DNA from 2 places in the Microbacterium sp. NPDC057944 genome. Region 2 is predicted to be linked to the other one. Evidence: predicted binding sites of a transcription regulator. Region 2 holds the regulator's gene; the other holds the start of a gene.

Region 1 (7,238 bases), on a different contig from region 2:
ATTCCCATAGGGAAGGAGCGGAGGAGGGCGGAAAGGTGACGCGACGGTCCGCCGCTATCCGGCGGCGGCGGCCGCCTGACTCGATCGCGCGGCGCGGTCGGACTCGGCGACGAGGTAGCCCTCGGCCCAGGCGATGCGCGCGAGCTCCAGCTTGGATCGAGCAGGCCGGCCGATGACCGTGTACTTGTCCCGCACGCGCTTCAGGTACTTCCTGGCGGTGTCGTGCCGCACGCCGATGCGCTCCGCCACCTCCGCGATCGTGAGGCCCGAGGCGTACAGCGCCAGCGCCCGCTCCTCCTGCCTGCTCAGTCGAAGCGTCTGATCCGCGCCGTGGATCGTCGCCTGGGCACGTGCGGTGATCATCGTCCCCCCGCCCAGCGCGGCGTCGGCGGCGAGCAGGAACTCGTCCTCCCCGTCCGAGGTCGACACCACGGCGTCGATGCCGAGTTCGACCAGCCTGCGCGCGGCGCTGCGGTTGCGCAGAGCAGAGAGCACGAGCACGCGCATGCCGGCCTCGCGCAGCGCGGCGATGAGGTCGAGATCGCGCGGCGGATCGACGTCGGTCGGCAGATCCAGCACGAGCAGATGCGGCCACCGCGTCCGATCCGTGCGCTTGAGCCAGGCCATGAACATCGGGAGCGTCGCGCCCGTATGCACCACCTCGAGCTTCAGATCGTTCGCCAGCAGCTGCGCCGCGCGCGTGCGCTGCAGCACCGACTCCTCCACCACCGCGGCGCGGCGCACTCGCCGCGCGTCGACACGGTCGTTCCGCATCGATACCTCCCCTGGTAGCGGGAGCATCCGTTCGGCAGGCCTCGGGTGACCTGCTGGGGACCGGATCCGGATGCTCCCTTACAGGGAAGGTGCACGTTCGGCGGGAAAAGTGACGCGGGGGTCACGCGTGACCCCCGAAAGGGGTCACGGACACTGTCAGGCGGGCGGTCGACCGAAGATCGCGGGGTCGACCGGACGCTGCGATCGCGGCAGCTTCTCGACCACGAGGAGGTACGACTCCGTCACCAGCTCGGGGATGAGATCCGCCTCCAGCGATGGCCCGGGCAGCAGCGTGATCCAGTGCTTCTTGTTCATGTGGTAGCCCGGGACGATGTCGGCGAACGTCTCCCGCAGGGCCACCGCATCATCGGGGTGGGATTTCAGCGTCACCCGACCCGTGCCGTCGAGAGGGGTCAGCAGGAACACCCTGCCGCGGACCTTGAACACGTCCCACTCGGGGCCGAACGGGTTCTCCCGCTCGGACCCGGGGAGCTCATCGGCGCGCGCGGACGCCAGGGCGATCAGTTCTGCGGCATCCATGTCAGAAGAGCCGGTCCGTGCCCTTGTCGTCGGCACGGGGCACCGCGACCACCCGCTCATCGAGGGATGCCGCCGCCAGCAGCGCCTCGTCGATGAGCTCGCGGTCGCCCTGCGCGCGCAGCCAGTCTTGAGCGAACGCGGTGGGGATGAGCACGGGCATCCGATCGTGGATGCCGACCAGGTGCGCGGGTGCAGGTCGCATGACGATCGAGTAGCACGTGTACCACTCGCCGTCGTCTGTGCGACCGCGCTGTGTGACGGCGGCCATGCCGAAGAGCCCGCCGCCGTCGAGCCCGAATTCGTGCCAGACGCGTTCGGGCTTCTTGAGCTCGTACCATCCCGTCGCCGGAACGAGCGCGCGCGAGCGCAGGCTGCCGGGGCGCTCCTGGAGCCGTTCCGACCGCGTGTTGATGGACGGGAACCTCGCGGGCTGGCCGTCGACCAGGAAGCCCCACCACGCCGGTTCGACGGACGTCGAACCGGCGTCGTCGAGGAGGATCGGATTGAGGTTGCGGAGGTTCCTCCCGGTGGGGCGCACGGTCTCGCCGCCGTTGCGGTCGGCCCAGGTGCGCAGAGCGTCGAGCACTGCCTGCTCGGCGGAGTCGAGCAAATCGTCGCTGTCGGTGAACCGGGGGTCAAGGCCGTAGCTCGCGCACATGCTGCCAGAGTAGACCCGGCCCCCGACACGGGCTCGGGTAGGGTCGACAGGTGATCGAGAAGCGCTCCCTGCCCGCCCCGCTGGCACTCGGCGGAGCGGTCGCGATCGGCGTGATGACGGCCGTCCAGGCGCGCGTCAACGGCGTGCTCGGCGTCGAGGTGGGCAACGGGATCGTCGCCGGATTCATCTCGTTCTCCGTCGGACTCCTCGTGCTCGTCGTCGTCATCCCGTGCATCCCGTCGGCCCGCCGTGGCGCGGTGCGGCTGTGGACGGGGGTCCGCGGAGGCACGATCCCGTTCTGGATGCTGCTCGGCGGCGCCTGCGGCGCGCTCACCGTCTCCACCCAGGGCATCACCGCCGGAGTCCTGGGCGTCTCGCTCTTCACCGTGGGCGTCGTCGCGGGGCAGACGCTGCACGGCCTGGTGCTCGACCGCATCGGATTCGGCCCGGCCGGCGTCGTGGCGGTGACCCCCGGGCGGGTCCTCGGAGGGGCGCTGGCCCTCGTCGCCGTCGGCATCTCGCTCTCCGGCGACGTGCTCTCCACCGCGCCGCTGTGGATGCTCCTCCTGCCGTTCGCGACAGGGGTCGGCATCGCCTGGCAGGCCGCGACCAACGGCAGGCTCGCGCAGCGCGTGCAGTCGCCGATCACGGCGACGCTGATGAGCTTCATCGCCGGGACCGTCGCCCTCGCGCTCGCCGCGGGCGTCAGCATCGCCGTCAGGGGGATGCCGCAGCCGCCGCCCGCCGAGCCGTGGCTGTACCTCGGCGGATTCCTCGGCTTCGCCTACATCCTGCTCGGGGCCTTCATCGTCGCGCACACCGGGGTGCTCCTGATGGGGCTCGGCTCCGTGCTCGGTCAGCTCACGGCATCCGTCGTCATCGATCTGATCTGGCCGGTCGAGGCGGGTCCCGCTCTCTGGCAGCTCGCGGCGATGGTCGCCGTCGCCGTCGGATCGGTCGTCGTGGCCGTGCCGCGTCGGCGCGCGCGCTGACTACTTCTTCTTGTCCTTCTTCTTCGGCATCCGCGTCACGAGCTTGCGCGCGTCGACGGGCTTGCGGCGACCGGGACGCTTGCCCGCCGGCTTGCCGCCGACGTAGAGCCAGCCGAGCAGCTCCTCGTCCTTGCCGAGACCGTGCGCCTTGGCGACGGCCTTGGAGCGCGTGTAGTGGCCGGTGCGCCACAGGACGCCCCACCCCGCCTCGTCCAGCAGCAGGCTCAGCGTGTGGGCCACACCGGACGCCACGGCCTCCTGCTCCCACCGCGGCACCTTGTCGCTCTTGCGGTAGCTGGCGACCACGGCGATCAGCAGCGGCGCGCGCAGCGGCTTGGACGACGGCGACTTGTCGCCCTCGGCCTTCGCGATCGCCGCACCCAGCACCTCGCGGTCGGCGCCGCGGAGCTCGATCAGACGCCACGGGCGCAACGACGAGTGGTCGGCGACGCGCCCGGCGGCCGCCACGAGCTGCAGCAGCTCCTCGCGGTTGGGCGCGAGCTCGGTGACCTTGGACCAGGACTGACGGGAGCGGACCGCCTCCAGCGCGCTCACTCGGCGTCCGGGGTGAAGTTCAGGGCGATCGAGTTCATGCAGTAGCGGTCGCCGGTGGGCGTTCCGAACCCGTCGGGGAAGACATGCCCGAGGTGCGAGCCGCAGTGGGCGCAGCGCACCTCCGTGCGGACCATGCCGAGCGTCGTGTCCTCGATGAGCTCGACGGCCTCCGGACGGATGGACTCGTAGAAGCTCGGCCACCCGCATCCGGAGTCGAACTTCGTGCCGCTCTTGAACAGCTCCGCACCGCACGCACCGCACGTGTAGAGGCCAGCGCGCTTCTCGTCCAGCAGCTCGCCGGTCCAGGCGCGCTCGGTCGCCGCCTCACGCAGCACGGCGTACTGATCCGCGCCGAGCTCGTCGCGCCACTCTTCTTCTGTCTTGTCCACGCTGTACGCCATGCCTCCATTCTCGCGCGTCCGGCTGTGAACGGGGTCCGTCGCGACAGAATGGACGGATGACGGATGCCGTGCAGGAGCGCTACGCCCGATTCGCCGAGCAGGAGGCGCCCGGTCGGAGCGATCTCTACGCCGAGTGGGCGCTCGGGGTCGCCGACGACCCGGCGGTGCGTGACGTGCTGTCGCGCATACCCAAGAACCGTCGCCAGCCGCCGCTGGTCTTCGCCGTCACGCGGATGCTCGGCGCGGATCTGACCGCGTACGGCGCATGGCGGGGGTTCGTGCTCGCGCATGCCGAGGAGATCGTCGCGGAGTGCACGGCGAGACGGCTCCAGACCAACGAGCCCCTCCGCCTCGCACCGCTGCTCCCCGTGCTCAGCGAGATCGAGGGCCCCATCGCGCTGCTCGAGATCGGCGCCTCGGCAGGGCTCTGCCTGTATCCCGACCGGTACTCCTACCGGTTCGTCGACGGAGAGGGGATGCCGCGGCGATCGCTCGACCCGGTGGACGGCCCGTCGGCCGTCGTGCTGGAGAGCGTGGTCGACGGTGCGATCCCACCCCTGCGGCTGCCGGAGGTCGTGTGGCGCGCCGGCATCGACCTCGCGCCCCTCGACGCGTCCGACGAACGCGATCGCCGCTGGCTGCAGGGCCTCGTCTGGCCGGGGGAGGAGGGGCGCGAGCAGCGCGTCACGGCGGCGCTCGACATCGCCGCATCCGACCCTTCGCACCTCATCGCCGGCGACGCCCTTGAGCGGATCGCCGCGCTCGCCGCGGAGGCGCCGGACGGCGCGACGCTCGTCATCACCACCCCCGGCGTGCTGGTGCACATCCCCCGGGAGCAGAGGCTCGCGCTCGTCGAGGCCATCCGCGCGCTCCCCGCCAGATGGATCACCATCGATCCGCCGGCTCTGCTCGATGTCTGGGAGCCCCCCGTCGACGATGGATCCTGGAGCGGTTTCGTCGTCGCGCTGGACGGCAGGGTGCGGGCCGCGGCTGATCCGCTCGGACGATGGTGGGAGTGGCGCGGCGGCGACGGCGTCGCGGGGATCTAACCTGTTCTCATGCTGGGAGAGATGACCGAGCGCGATCGTGCGATCCTCGCGTTGGAGACCGTGTGGCCACGGCACAGCGGCGCGAAGGAGGAAGTGATCCGCGCGCAGCTCGGCATGAGCTCGGCGCGCTACTACCAGCTGCTCGGTCGGCTGATCGACTCCGACGCCGCGCTGGCGTACGACCCGATGCTCGTCGGCAGGCTCCGTCGGATCAGGGAGTCCCGTGCGCTGCAGCGCTCGGCCAGGACTCCCGGCTTCGTCGGCTGAGTCCGCGGTTTCGGGCACCGCCCCCGTCGTGATGCGGACGCACAGGCGGGTGCCGCTAGCATCGAGTGGTGTCCAAGCCCACTCGTGACCGATTCGACGACGTCCCCCACTCCGCAGGACGTGTAGGAGCGCATCGCGCCGAAGCCCCCGGCATGAACGGCTGGGTCGTGCTGCTCTGGTCGTTCGTGGCCGCGCTGGTGCTGATCATCGCGGGCATCTTCGGCTCGCTCGTGGTCATGGGCCGCATCACGCTCTTCCCCGAGGCCGTGCCGTCGTCGACGCCGACGCCGGTCGAGACCGGCGTCGTCGACACCGCCTACTCGGTGATGATCCTGAACGCGACTCCGGAGGAGGGCCTCGAGGCTCAGATCCGGGCGAAGCTCATCGACAGCGGATGGACCGCCGACAAGGTCTCCGCCACCGAGAGCGCCAGCAAGGACTTCGCCACGACGACCGTGTACTACGTCGACGACGCGGACGAGCTCGCGGCCATCGGGCTCGCCAACCTCATCGGCGGAGCGGACGTGCAGAAGAGCGACTTCTACGCCTCCATGAACGAGACCGGGGGCAAGCAGCTGACCGTCGTCATCGGCCTCGACCGCTCGTCCTCCGCCCCGGCCACCACGGAGGAGACTCCGGCCCCCTGATCGGTCGGCGGCGCACCCTCCTCGCGGCTTGCACTCGAAGGTGTCGAGTGCCAGAATGGCGTTAGCACTCTCTCACTCTGAGTGCTAAACCCAACGTCTACGTCCAGGAGGGACGACAAAACTCATGGCAAAGATCATCGCTTTCGATGAGGAGGCCCGCCGCGGCCTCGAGCGCGGCCTCAACATCCTCGCCGACGCGGTCAAGGTGACCCTCGGCCCGCGTGGCCGCAACGTCGTGCTCGAGAAGAAGTGGGGCGCTCCCACCATCACGAACGACGGCGTGTCCATCGCCAAGGAGATCGAGCTGGACGACCCGTACGAGAAGATCGGTGCGGAGCTCGTCAAGGAGGTCGCCAAGAAGACCGATGACGTCGCCGGCGACGGCACCACCACCGCCACGGTCCTCGCACAGGCCCTCGTCCGCGAAGGCCTGCGCAACGTCGCGGCCGGCGCCGACCCGATCTCGCTCAAGCGCGGCATCGAGAAGGCCGTCGCGGCGATCACCGAAGAGCTGCTGAGCAGCGCCAAGGAGATCGAGTCCAAGGAGCAGATCGCCGCCACGGCGTCCATCTCCGCAGCCGACCCCGCGATCGGCGAGCTCATCGCCGAGGCGATCGACAAGGTCGGCAAGGAGGGTGTCGTCACCGTCGAGGAGTCGCAGACCTTCGGCACCGAGCTCGAGCTCACCGAGGGCATGCGCTTCGACAAGGGCTACCTGAACCCCTACTTCGTGACGGACCCGGAGCGCCAGGAGGCTGTCTTCGAGGACCCGTACATCCTCATCGCGAACCAGAAGGTCTCCAACATCAAGGACCTCCTGCCCATCGTCGACAAGGTGATCCAGGACGGCAAGGAGCTCGTCATCATCGCCGAGGACGTCGAGGGCGAGGCTCTCGCGACGCTCGTGCTGAACAAGCTCAAGGGCATCTTCAAGTCGGTCGCCGTCAAGGCCCCCGGCTTCGGCGACCGCCGCAAGGCGCAGCTGCAGGACATCGCGATCCTCACCGGCGGACAGGTCATCACCGAAGAGGTGGGCCTCAAGCTCGAGAACGCCACGCTCGACCTGCTCGGCCGCGCGCGCAAGGTCATCGTCACCAAGGACGAGACCACGATCGTCGAGGGTGCGGGCGAGGCGGAGCAGATCGAGGGTCGCGTGACCCAGATCCGTCGCGAGATCGAGAACACCGACAGCGACTACGACCGCGAGAAGCTGCAGGAGCGCCTCGCCAAGCTCGCCGGCGGCGTCGCCGTCATCAAGGCGGGCGCGGCCACCGAGGTCGAGCTCAAGGAGCGCAAGCACCGCATCGAGGACGCCGTCCGCAACGCGAAGGCAGCCGTCGAGGAGGGCATCGTCC
Region 2 (7,238 bases):
TAAGGATCGATCTTGTCGTTGAGCGTGCCGGGCAGGAACCCCAGTCGCTCCCCCGCCTCGACGGCAGGACGCGTGAGGATGATGCGGGTGACCTCCTTGCGCTGCAGCGCCTGGACGGCCTTCGCCATCGCGAGATAGGTCTTGCCGGTACCGGCCGGACCGATGCCGAACACGATCGTGCTCTCGTCGATCGCGTCGACGTACTCCTTCTGGCCGAGCGTCTTCGGACGGATCACCTTGCCGCGGGTGGAGAGGATCGCCTCGCCGAGCACCTCGCTCGGACGCGGACCCCCGTCCTGACGCAGCATCCTGGCGGAGCTCGAGACGTCGCTCGGAGCGAGATCGTGGCCGCGCCTGGTCATCGTGAGCAGCTCGTCGACGAGACGCTTGGCGTCGGCGACGGCATCGGCGTCTCCCGACAGCGTGATCTCGTTGCCGCGGACGAGCACCTGCACCTGGGGATGCTCCTTCTCCAGCATCCGCAGCAGCCGGTCCTGCGGCCCCAGCAGCTGCACCATGGCGACGCCGTCTGCGTAGATCTTCTCGACGGCGCTGCCGCGGTCGGGAGCGGAATCGAAATCGTCAGAAGCCAACGAGCTTGCTCTCCTCGATGTTGCCGAGCACATGGGCGTGCACGTGGAAGACGGACTGGCCGGCGCTCGCGCCGTTGTTGAAGATCAGGCGGTACTCGCCGTTCGCATGCTCCTCCGCGAGCCGCTTCGCCGCGGCCACGATGTCTGCGAGGAGCACGGGGTCGCCTGCAGCGAGCTCCGTGACGTCGCGGTACTCCTCGGTCTTCGGGATGACGAGGGCGTGCAGCGGCGCCTGCGGGTTGATGTCGCGGATCGCGAAGACCCGATCGGTCTCCAGCAGGATCTCCCCGGGGATGTCGCCGGTGAGGATGCGGGTGAAGATCGAGGGCTCGCTCATGCTCTCAGTCTACTGAGGGGACGCTCACCAGCGGCCGAGCGCCACCGACAGCACCGCGATCGCGGCCGGACCGGCCGTGGAGGTGCGCAGCACCGTGTCGCCGAGCAGCACGCGCTCGGCTCCCGCCGCGACGAGGCGGTCCAGCTCCTCGGGGGCGATGCCGCCCTCGGGGCCGACGACGAGGATCAGGTCGCGTCCGTCCGGTTCCCGCTCGGAGAGCCTGATGGTCGCCGTCGGGTCGAGCAGGAGCATCCGCGCGTCCCCCGCGCGCTGCGCGAGCTGTCCCGTCGTGAGAGGCTCCGAGACCTCGGGGATCCAGGGCCGATGCGCCTGCTTCGCGGCCTCGCGCACGATCGTCGCCCAGCGCTCGCGCCCCTTGACGGCCTTGGGTCCGTCCCAGCGCGTCACGCTGCGGCTCGCCTGCCACGGGACGATCTCGTCGACGCCGAGCTCGCAGGCCGCCTGGACGGCGAGTTCATCGCGATCGCCCTTGGCCAGTGCCTGAACGAGGACGATGCGGGGCGTCGGCGCGTCGTGGACCGCACGGTCGGACACGCGCACATCCACCCGGGTCGGAGAGACCTCCTCGGCGACACCGGTGAGCCAGACGCCTGCACCGTCGCCGATCGTCACGGATTCGCCCACACGCAGTCTCCGGACGACCGCCGCGTGCTTCGCCTCCGTGCCGGTGAGCGACACGAGGTCGCCGACCGCGGCATCGCTCGACGTCTCGACCAGGAAGTGCAGCGCCATGGCTCAGTGCGAGCGGAAGCGGTCGCGGAGCTTGGAGAACAGCCCCTGCTGGAACTGGGCGAGCTGCGGTCCCGGCGACTTCGCCTTCTTCGCGAAGTCCTCGATGAGCGCGCGCTGTGCGGAGTCGAGCTTGGTGGGCGTGACCACCTGCACGCCGACCCTGAGGTCACCACGCTGGGATCCCCGCAGCGGGGTGATGCCGCGGCCCTTGATCGTCAGGACGTCACCCGACTGGATGCCGGAGCGGATCTCCAGGTCGACCTCGCCGTCGAGCCCCTGGATCTTCGTGTCCGTTCCGAGGATCGCGTCGGTCATGGAGACCTCGAGCGTGGCGAGGAGGTCGTCGCCGTCACGGCTGAACGCCGCGTGCGGGCTCACCGTGACCTCGACGTACAGATCGCCGTTGGGGCCACCGGCCTTGCCCACCTCGCCGGAGCCCGGCAGCTGCAGTCGCAGCCCGGTCTCCACGCCGGCGGGGATGTCGAGGGACACCGTGCGACGCGACCGCACCCGCCCCTGACCGGCGCAGGTTCCGCAGGGGTACGGGATCGTCGTGCCGTAGCCCTCGCAGGTGCCGCACGGCTGCGAGGTGATCACGTTGCCGAGAAGGCTGCGGACCTGACGCTGCACGTGGCCGGAGCCGCCGCAGATGTCGCAGGTGACGGGCGACGTGCCCTCCTGGCAGCAGGATCCCTGACACGTCTCGCACAGCACCGCCGTGTCGACCTCGATGTCGCGGTGCGCGCCGAACACCACGTCGCCGAGCTCGAGGGTCACACGCACGAGCGCGTCCTGGCCGCGCTCGCGCCGTGACCGCGGACGCGCGCCGCGCCCGCCGCCCTGCGCGGCGCCGAAGAAGGTCTCGAAGATGTCGCCGAAGCCTCCGAATCCGCCGAAGTTGCCTGCGGCGCCGTCTCCGCCGCCCATGTCGTACCGGCGTCGCGACTCGTCGTCGCTGAGCACGTCGTACGCGTGCGTGACGAGCTTGAAGCGCTCCGCCGCCTCCTCGCCCGGGTTGACATCCGGGTGCAGCTGACGCGCGAGGCGTCGGTACGCCTTCTTGATCTCGTCGGTGGACGCCTCTCGGGATACCCCGAGAACCTCATAGTGATCCGCCACGATGGCCCTTCTCCGTGTGTGTTCGTTCGGCGGCCGCCTCAGCGGCTCGCCTCGTCTTCGTCGAGCATCCGCGACAGGTAGAGGGCCACGGCCCGCGCCGCCGCGAGGTTGCTCGGATAGTCCATGCGGGTCGGGCCCATGACGCCGACGCGCGCGGTGCCGCTCGGTGCGGCGTAGTTGCTGGCGACGATCGATGCCTCGCCGAGACCGAACGGAGCGTTCTCCGTGCCGATGCTCGCGGCGAGCCCGTGCACGTCGGTCTCCATCTCGCTCATCAGCCGCAGCAGCGTCACCTGCTCCTCGATCGCCTCGAGGAGAGGATGGATGCTGCCGCGGAAGTCCTGTTCGCGCCGGGCCAGAGTCGCGGCCCCCGCCATGACGAGGCGCTCCTGGCGGAACTCGCCCAGCTCGTCGATGATGACGGTCGCGAGCGCGCGCAGCGCGGCATCCGTCGTCGTGTCATCGGTGAGAAGGGTCTGCAGGCGCTCAGCGGCGTCGCTCACCGCACGGCCCGTGATCAGCGCGGACAGCCGCGCCCGCAGCACCGCCACGTCGGCCTCGTCGAGCTCGACCGGGAGCGGGGTCATGCGCTGTGAGACGCCGCCGGCGTCGGTGACGAGCACGACGAGCATCCGGCTCGGCGCGAGCGCCACGAGTTCCAGGTGGGTCAGATGCGCGCGGGCGAACGACGGGTACTGCGCCAGGGCGACCTGCCCCGTGAGCTGCGTGAGCACACGGACGGTGCGCGCCATCAGGTCGTCGAGATCGGCGGGGTCCGCGAGGAAGGACTCGATCGCGCTGCGCTGCGCCACGGTGAGCGGCCGCAGCTGAGCCAGGTGGTTCACGAAGACGCGATACCCCTTGTCGGTCGGCACGCGCCCCGACGAGGTGTGCGGAGCGGCGATCAGCTCCTCGTCCTCGAGCAGCGCCATGTCGTTGCGGATGGTGGCCGCGGAGACGCCGAAGGAGTAACGATCGACGATCGTGCGGCTGCCGACGGGTTCGTGCGTCTCGACGTAGTCCTGCACGATCGCGCGCAGCACCTGCAGGCCTCGCTCTGTGACCATCTCACCCTCCCGCCTGGCACTCGGACCGATAGAGTGCCAATCCTATCGCGTGCACCCTAGGATGGCGCTCATGACCACGCCGTCCACCGCTTCCGTCAGCACCGGGGTCCTCCGAGGAACCGTCGAGGACGGCGTCCGTCGCTTCCTCGGCATCCCGTATGCCGCGCCGCCGTTCGGGGACAACCGGTTCCGCGAGCCGCAGCCCGCTGCCGCGTGGACAGGCGAGCGCGACGCCACGTCCTTCGGCCCCACGTCTCCTCAGCTCCCCTACTCCGGCGCGACCGGCGAGCTGCTGGGTTCGGTGCGCATCGACGGCGAGGACATCCTCACCGTCAACGTCTGGTCGCCGGTCGACGCCTCGGACGCGCCCGTGCTGCTGTGGATCCACGGCGGCGCCCTCGAACGCGGCACCGCCGCGCTCTCGATCTACGACGGCACGGGTTTCGCGCGCGCCGGCATCGTCTTCGCCTCGATCAACTACCGCCTGGGCTCGGAGGGCTTCTCCGTGCTCGAGGACGCACCGCGCAACCTCGGCCTGCGCGACGCCGCGGCCGCCCTCGACTGGGTCCACCGCGAGATCGCGGCGTTCGGCGGCGACCCGGCACGCATCACGGTGATGGGCGAGTCGGCGGGCGGCGCGATCGTCGCCGGTCTCCTGGCCCGTCCGGAGTCGCGTGCGCTGATCGCTCAGGCGATCATCGAGTCCGGTCTTCTGGAGGCGCAGACGCCGGAGAAGGCCGGGCGCGTCACCGCGCAGCTGGCGAAGCGGCTCGGCATCCGCCCCGATAGGGAGTCCTTCGCCGGCGTCGATCCCGATCAACTCCTGCAGGCCCGTCGCGCGCAGGCGGCAGGCTCCTCACCCCTCGGGGGCGCGCCGGGATTCCAGTTCTCGATCGACCCCGACAGCCTCCCCCGGTCTCCCCACGAGGTGCTCGGCGAGATCGACACCCCGCTGCTCATCGGCAGCAACACCGACGAGTACCGGCTGTGGTTCCCCCCGGAGGCGCTCGCCGGCATCAGCAGGGCGAAGCTGCTGATCGCGCGTCTCGCGCTGCGCATCCCCGGCCGTGCGGTGGCCGCGTACCGCGCCGACTTCCCTTCGGCGTCGACCGGGGAGATCTTCGGACAGCTCGCGACCGACGTCATGCTCCGCGCTCCGCTCAGCCGCGTCGCGGGGGCACGCCCCGCGAACACCCACGTCTACGAGTTCGCGTGGCCCAGCCCCGTGCGCGATCTCCGCGCCGCGCACGCGCTCGAGCTCGGGTTCGTGTTCGACCGGCTCGACGACCCCGAGACGCAGCGCATGGCGGGGACCGACGCTCCGCGCGAGCTCGCCGCCGACATGCACCGCGCGTGGGTCTCCTTCGTCACCACGGGCGACCCCGGATGGCCCGCTTTCGGCTCCGAGCGCAGGACGCGCCTGTTCGATGCCGTGACCACCACGGTTCCCCAGCGACGCACGACCGGCATGGATCTGCTCCCTAGTCGGTGAGCTCCCGCACGACCGCATCGGCCAGCAGCCGGCCGCGGAGCGTCAGCCGAACGCGGCCGCGAACGGCGGAGGCAGGATCCACCAGACCGTCGGCGATCAGGCCGGCGACGCGGGCTCGGTTCCCTGCGGGGAGGTCTGCCACGGCGATGCCCTCGGCGAGACGACTCAGCAGCAGCACCCGCTCCAGCATCCGCGACGCCTCATCCGGACGCTCGGTTCCAGCAGCCGGGGACTCGGATGCCGCGAGCCGCTGCGCGTATGCGGCCGGGTGCTTCACGTTCCACCAGCGCAGGCCCGCGACGTGACTGTGCGCCCCGGGGCCGAAGCCCCACCAGTCGCTCCCCCGCCAGTACGCGAGATTGTGACGCGAACGCTGCTCCGCGGAGCGCGCCCAGTTGCTGACCTCGTACCACTCGAAACCGGCGGCGGCGAGCCGCGAGTCGGCGAGCTCGTACATGTCAGCCTGGAGATCGTCATCGGGTGTCGGCACCTCGCCGCGGCGGATCTGCCTGGCCAGCTTCGTGCCGTCTTCGATGATCAGCGCGTACGCGGAGATGTGGTCCGACTCGAGGTCGAGCGCGGCGTCGAGAGAGGCTTCCCAATCGGCCAGGGACTCCCCCGGCGCACCGTAGATGAGGTCGACGCTGACCGCGAGACCGGCGCCCTTCGCCGCCTCGACGGCGGTGCGGACGTTCTCCGGCCGGTGCGTGCGATCCAGCGCAGCGAGCACGTGCGGCACGGCGGACTGCATGCCGATGGAGAGCCTGGTGACACCGGCATCGGCGAGAGTCCTGGCGACCTCGGGGGTCACCGTGTCGGGGTTCGCCTCGACCGTCACCTCCGCGCCGTCGGCGAGCCCGAAGGCCGACACCGCCGCATCCAGCATCCGCGCGAGGTCGCCCGCGGGCAACAGCGTGGGCGTGCCGCCTCCGAAGAACACCGTGTCCATCGGCCGGAGCGCCCCGGCGTCCGACAGCACACGACGGGCGAGGGAGATCTCCGCGGCGAGGGTGTCGGCGTAGTCCTCCTGCTTGGCGCCGCGCAGCTCGCCCGAGGTGTAGGTGTTGAAGTCGCAGTACCCGCACCGCACACGGCAGAACGGGATGTGCAGGTACGCCGAGAACGGCACGGAGGGATCGACGGAGAGATCGGCGGGGAGCCCGCCGTCCGCCGGGGCCGGATCGCCGAGGGGAAGGGGACCCGCCATCAGACGGGGGTCGAGTAGAGCGGGGAGATCGCCCGCAGGTACCGGGCGAACAGCTCTTTCCTGCGCCGCTTCACGAGCGCGGGGACCATCCGGTACAGCATCGCGTTCGGCGCGTCGAAGGCGCGGACGGTGAACCACACCTCATCGTTGTCCTCGCGCCAGTCGATGTCGAACGACTCCTCGCCGCTCACGACCGATCCTCCGACCGTGCCGAGCACGAAGCCGATGCGGCGCTTCTCCTCCGTCACGGAGATCACCCGCAGCTCGGCGTCGGCGCTCATGCCTGCCACATGGCCGTGCAGCTTCAGGGTCATTCCCGGGCCGACGAAGGGCGTGCCCTCCGCGTCGAAGCGCTGTTCGATGTCGTGCTTGCTCGGCGCGATGGGGTTTCCCTCGGCGTCGAAGCTCACTCCTGCGTACGCGGGACCGGGGGCCGGGCGCACGTCTTGGATGCCGAGCCCTGCGGCGCGCTGCGCCGTCCACGACAGCAGGGACTCCCCTGCCGTCTGGAACCGCTCGGAGCCGCTGCCGATCCGCCAGGACTGCTCCGCCGGGATGCTGCGCTCCGGCGGGTACTGCATCAGATCCGGGGCGTGGGTGGCACCCACGGCCGCATAGTCAACCGTGTCGTCTCGGAAAGTCCCGCGCCGCATGATCTCCACCCTACTTC

The links. The regulator HrcA, encoded in region 2, represses chaperone genes, less so after heat shock. The targets are predictions, from matches to a motif close to TTNGCACTCGNNNNNNNCGAGTGCNAA.
Region 1: a site for HrcA is predicted at 5,945-5,971, ahead of groL (chaperonin GroEL). Genes of this name have one in related genera too.

What each region holds. Positions count from the first base shown of each region.
Region 1 is NZ_JBHVPJ010000001.1:2,004,961-2,012,198, forward strand. Features, by position in the region: gene ACFVRO_RS09160 (hypothetical protein) at 55-774, opposite strand; gene ACFVRO_RS09165 (MmcQ/YjbR family DNA-binding protein) at 931-1,314, opposite strand; gene ACFVRO_RS09170 (SOS response-associated peptidase family protein) at 1,316-1,972, opposite strand; gene ACFVRO_RS09175 (DMT family transporter) at 2,053-2,964, shown strand; gene ACFVRO_RS09180 (nitroreductase family protein) at 2,965-3,519, opposite strand; gene msrB (peptide-methionine (R)-S-oxide reductase MsrB) at 3,516-3,920, opposite strand; gene ACFVRO_RS09190 (DUF2332 domain-containing protein) at 3,977-4,969, shown strand; gene ACFVRO_RS09195 (DUF3263 domain-containing protein) at 4,991-5,236, shown strand; gene ACFVRO_RS09200 (LytR C-terminal domain-containing protein) at 5,305-5,883, shown strand; gene groL (chaperonin GroEL) at 6,008-7,238, shown strand, end outside.
Region 2 is NZ_JBHVPJ010000002.1:234,746-241,983, reverse strand. Features, by position in the region: gene ACFVRO_RS10535 (PhoH family protein) at 1-518, opposite strand, end outside; gene ACFVRO_RS10530 (HIT domain-containing protein) at 583-930, opposite strand; gene ACFVRO_RS10525 (16S rRNA (uracil(1498)-N(3))-methyltransferase) at 955-1,683, opposite strand; gene dnaJ (molecular chaperone DnaJ) at 1,687-2,802, opposite strand; gene hrcA (heat-inducible transcriptional repressor HrcA) at 2,841-3,869, opposite strand; gene ACFVRO_RS10510 (carboxylesterase/lipase family protein) at 3,940-5,361, shown strand; gene hemW (radical SAM family heme chaperone HemW) at 5,351-6,568, opposite strand; gene ACFVRO_RS10500 (DUF1990 family protein) at 6,568-7,221, opposite strand.